Regions from separate parts of the Micrococcus endophyticus genome, predicted to be linked through region 2. Evidence: predicted binding sites of a transcription regulator. Region 2 holds the regulator's gene; the other holds the start of a gene.
What was found. The regulator LexA, encoded in region 2, represses DNA repair genes until DNA is damaged. The targets are predictions, from matches to a motif close to TCGAACANNTGTTCGA.
Positions count from the first base shown of each region.

Region 1: ruvA (Holliday junction branch migration protein RuvA) is a predicted target of LexA. The motif match lies at 1,075-1,090, and genes of this name have one in related genera.

Region 1 is NZ_JACHMW010000001.1:636,333-638,716, reverse strand. Features, by position in the region: gene ruvB (Holliday junction branch migration DNA helicase RuvB) at 1-390, opposite strand, end outside; gene ruvA (Holliday junction branch migration protein RuvA) at 387-1,028, opposite strand; gene ruvC (crossover junction endodeoxyribonuclease RuvC) at 1,220-1,864, opposite strand; gene HDA33_RS02875 (YebC/PmpR family DNA-binding transcriptional regulator) at 1,903-2,384, opposite strand, start outside.
Region 2 is NZ_JACHMW010000001.1:1,254,857-1,257,240, reverse strand. Features, by position in the region: gene HDA33_RS05730 (ATP-dependent DNA helicase) at 1-539, shown strand, start outside; gene lexA (transcriptional repressor LexA) at 621-1,337, opposite strand; gene HDA33_RS05720 (peptidoglycan-binding protein LysM) at 1,639-2,013, shown strand; gene HDA33_RS05715 (histidinol-phosphate transaminase) at 2,057-2,384, shown strand, end outside.

The DNA of each region.
Region 1 (2,384 bases), 620 kb from region 2:
AGCCATGTAGAGCATCTCCTCGGCCGGCCGGGACATGCGGTGGATCTCGTCGAGGAAGAGCACCTCCCCCTCGGTGAGGGAGGAGAGGATCGCCGCGAGGTCGCCGGCGTGCTGGATGGCCGGGCCGGAGGACAGGCGCAGGGGCGCGTTCATCTCCGCGGCCACGATCATGGCCAGGGTGGTCTTGCCGAGCCCCGGCGGGCCGGAGAGCAGGACGTGGTCGGCGGCGCGGTCCCGCAGGCGCGCGGAGGCGAGCATGAGGTCCAGCTGCTCGCGCACGCGCCGCTGGCCGACGAACTCGTCCAGGTGCTTCGGCCGCAGGGCGGCCTCGAGGCGGCGCTCCTCCGGGTCCGCCGCGAGGCCGGACAGCGGGGACGGCTCCGCGCTCATCGTCCGCCCCGCACCGTGCCGGCCGTGCCGACGTCGCGCAGCGTGGCCCGCAGGAGCGCGGCGACGTCGCGGGCCTCGTCCAGCTCGGGCCGGGCGGCCACGGTGGCCTCGACCGCCTTGAGCGCCTCCTTCTCGGACCAGCCGAGGCCGGTCATGGCCTGCACGACGTCGGCGTGCCAGGCCGTCTCGGGGGTCTCGGGGGCGGCGGGCTCCTCCGGGGCGGGGACCTGCTCGCCCGTGGGAGCGAGCCGGCCGGAGAGCTCCACGATGATCTTGCGGGCGAGCTTCGGGCCGACGCCCGGCACGCGGGTGAGGGCCTTCTCGTCCTCCTCGGTCACCGCGCGGCGCACGGCCTCGGGGTGGTGGACGGACAGGACGGCCAGCGCCAGGCGGGGGCCCACGCCGTTGGCGGTGATGAGCACCTCGAACACCTCGCGCTCGTGGCGGTCGGCGAAGCCGAACAGGGTGAGCGCGTCCTCCTTGACCACCAGGTGGGTCTGCACGCTGCCCGTGCGCCCCTCGTGGAGGGTGGCGAGCGTCTGGGGCGTGGCGGAGAACTGCACGCCGAAGCCGCCGACCGCGATCACGGCCCGGTCGAGGGCCACGTGCTCCACGGTGCCGCTGAGCGAGGCGATCATGAGGGGCCCTCCTGGGTCGGACGCGCGGGCGCCGGTCGGCGCGCATTCGAACATATCATCGAACGCCCCCACCCCGCTGTCGTGTGGGAAAAGGGAGGCTCCCCCACCGCTTTCGTGTGGGAGACGGGAGGCTGAAGGCTCCCGTCTCCCACACGAAAAGGACTCCGGCGGGGACGGACGACGGCGCCGCGCTAGCGCCGGCGGCCGCCGCCGGCGGAGCGCTCGGCGTCCAGCCAGGCGCGCTGCGCCGCCGTCAGCTCCCCGCGCCGCCCGCCGCGGCTCCTCACCCCCGCCGCGAACTGCGAGCGCCCGGCTCGCGAGGCGAGGTCGGAGGTATCCAGGCCGGTCTGCCCGGCGGCGGCGCCGAGGGCGGTGCCGCGCCAGCCGTGGGCGATCGCCAGGGCGAGCGCGTCGGCGGCGTCGGCGGGCCGCGGGGGCGCGTCGAGGCCGAGGATGCGCGTGATCATCGTGGTGACCTGCTCCTTGCCGGCGTCGCCGTACCCCGTCACCGCGGCCTTGACCTCGGAGGGGGTGTGCAGACCCACGGGGATCCCGGCGCGGGCGGCGGCGGCGATGGCCACGCCCGCGGCCTGGGCCGTGCCGAGCACGGTGGGGGTGTTCGTGTTGGCGAACATCCGCTCCACGGCGGCGCGGTCCGGGGCGTGGGCGGCCAGGGCGGCGGAGACCGCCTCGTCGATCCGCAGCAGGCGCTGGTCGAGGGAGGCGGTGGCCGGGGTCCCGGCCACCTCCACGTGCACGAGCGCGGCCCGCCGTCGTGCGTCCACGTCCACCACGGCGATCCCGCAGCGGGTGAGCCCGGGGTCGACCCCCAGGATCCGGACGACGTCGGCGGGCCGGCGCGCGCTCAGGGCGATCAGTCCCGGTCGAGCTCGGCGAGGACCTCCGGGGAGATGTCCACGTTCGAGTACACGTTCTGGACGTCGTCGAGCTCCTCGAGGGCGTCCGCGAGCTTGAGGAACGTGCCGGCGCCCTTGGCGTCCTCGAGCTCCACCTTCATGGTGGGCACGAACTCCGTCTCGTCGGACTCGTAGTCGATGCCGGCGGCGTCGAGGGCCTCGGCCACGGCGCGCAGGTCGGAGGGGTCGGAGACGATCTCGAACTCGTCGCCGGAGAGCACGACCTCCTCGGCGCCGGCCTCGATCACGGCCTCCAGCAGCTCGTCCTCGGTGCGGCCCTCGGCGGGCAGGCGGACGACGCCCTGGCGGGTGAACAGGAAGGACACGGAGCCGGAGTCGGCCATGGTGCCGCCGTTGCGGGTGACGGCGGTGCGCACCTCGGCGGCGGCGCGGTTCTTGTTGTCCGTGAGGCACTCCACGAGGACGGCGGAGCCCTGGG
Region 2 (2,384 bases):
CCTCCGGCGGCGGGGCCCTGGGCCTGTTCTCCTCGCGCCGGGCCGCCGAGGACGCGGCCGCCGAGATGCGCCGTCGGCTCGGTCCCAAGGCCACCGTGCTGTGCCAGGGCGACGCCACCCTCTCGGCCCTCGTGCGCCAGTTCGCCGAGGAGCCGGACACGTCCCTGTTCGGGACCATGAGCCTGTGGCAGGGCGTGGACGTGCCCGGGAACTCGCTCCGGCTCGTGGTGATCGACCGCATCCCGTTCCCGCGGCCGGACGACCCGCTCTCCCAGGCGCGCACCCGGGACGTGGCACGCCACGGGGGCAACGGGTTCATGCGGATCTCGGCCACGCACGCGGCCGTGCGAATGGCCCAGGGCGCCGGGCGCCTGGTGCGCTCGGTCCACGATCGCGGCGTGGTCGCGGTGCTGGACTCGCGCCTGGCCACGGAGCGCTACGGCGGCTACATCACGAGCGCCCTGCCGGACTTCTGGCGCACCACGGACCGAGGGGTGGTCCTGGGCGTCCTCGGCCGGCTGGCCGAGACGGAGTCCTGACCGCACCCGGACGACGACGGCTCCGGTCTGCGGCCAGGGTCGGCCGCGGACCGGAGCCGCGTGCGGGGGAGGGCCCGCCCGTCAGAGGGCGCGCAGGACCGTCACCACGCGGCCCATCACGGTGGCGTGGTCGCCGAGGATGGGCTCGTAGGCGGTGTTCTGCGGCAGCAGCCACGTGTGCCCGTCGCGGCGGCGGAAGGTCTTGACCGTGGCCTCGTCGTCGAGCAGCGCGGCCACGATGTCCCCGTTCTCCGCGGTCTCCTGGCGACGCACCACCACCCAATCGCCGTCGCAGATGGCGGCGTCCACCATGGAGTCGCCGGTCACGCGCAGCATGAACAGCTCGCCCTCGCCGGTCAGGCGCCGGGGGACCGCCATGACGTCCTCCACCTGCTGCTCGGCGAGCACGGGCCCGCCGGCCGCGATGCGGCCGACCCACGGGACGGGCACGGTGTCCGCGTCCTCCGCCCCCGTGTGCCAGGCCGGGATGGCCGGCAGTCCCGACGGCGCGGCGGCGGCGGGCGGTGCGGCCTCGCCCAGCGGCGTGCCGTCCACGTCCAGCAGCACCTCGAGGGCGCGCGGGCGCCCCGGGTCGCGGCGGATGTAGCCGTGCTGTTCGAGGCGGCCCAGCTGGTGGGTGACGGAGGAGAGGGAGGCCAGGCCGGCGGCGTCGCCGATCTCGCGCATGGACGGCGGGTAGCCGTGCTCGGCGATCGCGTCCCGGATGGTCTGCACGATCCGGCGCTGGCGGTCGGTGAGCGGCGCGGGCGACGCCGGCTGCTCGTCGGTGGTGGCCATGGCTGGCGTCCGTTTCTCCCGGGGGTCGATGGTGGCCGGCCTCGTGCTCCGGCGTCCGGCGGCCGGCCGTCCGCTTACCGTGTCCGCCCCCGATGGTTGCCTGTCCTTGATGGCGGGCTCACGAGGCGGCGCCGGCGCGTCCGTGCGTCGCCTCGAGCCTAGAGGAGAGCCCCGTCGCATTCAAAGATATGTTCGATCCGGGCGTGGCGTGTCTCGAACGCGTGTGCTAGAAATGGGTTCGAACGGAATCGAACAGATGTTCGATCACGCCACGGGGCGCAAGCCCTCAGAGGAGGACACCATGACGCTCATGACCGCACAGTTCGCCGGTTCGCCCGCGGCCGCGCGGCGGCGTCCGGCCGCCATCCGCCTGACCCGCCGCGGCCGGCTGCTGCTGCGCGGGATCCCCGTGATGGCCGCCGCCGCGGCGGCCACCCTGGCCGTGGCCTTCCTGCTGGGCGTGCTGCTGTCCCCGGCCGCCGTCTCCGCGGACACCGCGGCGCCGGCCACGCAGACCGTCACCGTGATGCCCGGGGACAGCCTCTGGACCATCGCCACCACAATCGCGCCCGAGGAGGACGTGTACGAGGTGATCGCGGCCATCGACGAGCTCAACGGCCTGGAGGGCCGCGCCCCGGCCCTCGGCGAGGAGCTCTTCATCCCGGCCACGCGGTGACGCACGGCGGGGCCGGCCTCGGCCCCTTCCTAGACTGGCGGGCATGACCGACCTCAGCTCCCTGCCCCTGCGCGAGAACCTCCGCGGCCTGAGCCCCTACGGCGCCCCCCAGCTGGACGTGCCGCACATGCTCAACACCAACGAGAACACGCATCCGGTGCCGCAGGAGGTCGCCACGGCCATCGCCGAGCGGGTGGCCGCCGTGGCCGGCGGGCTCAACCGGTACCCGGACCGGGAGTTCACGGCGCTGCGCCGCGCCCTGGCCCGCTACCTCGGCCACGGACTCACCGAGGGCCACGTGTGGGCCGCGAACGGGTCGAACGAGATCCTCCAGCAGATCCTCCAGGCGTTCGGCGGGCCCGGGCGCACGC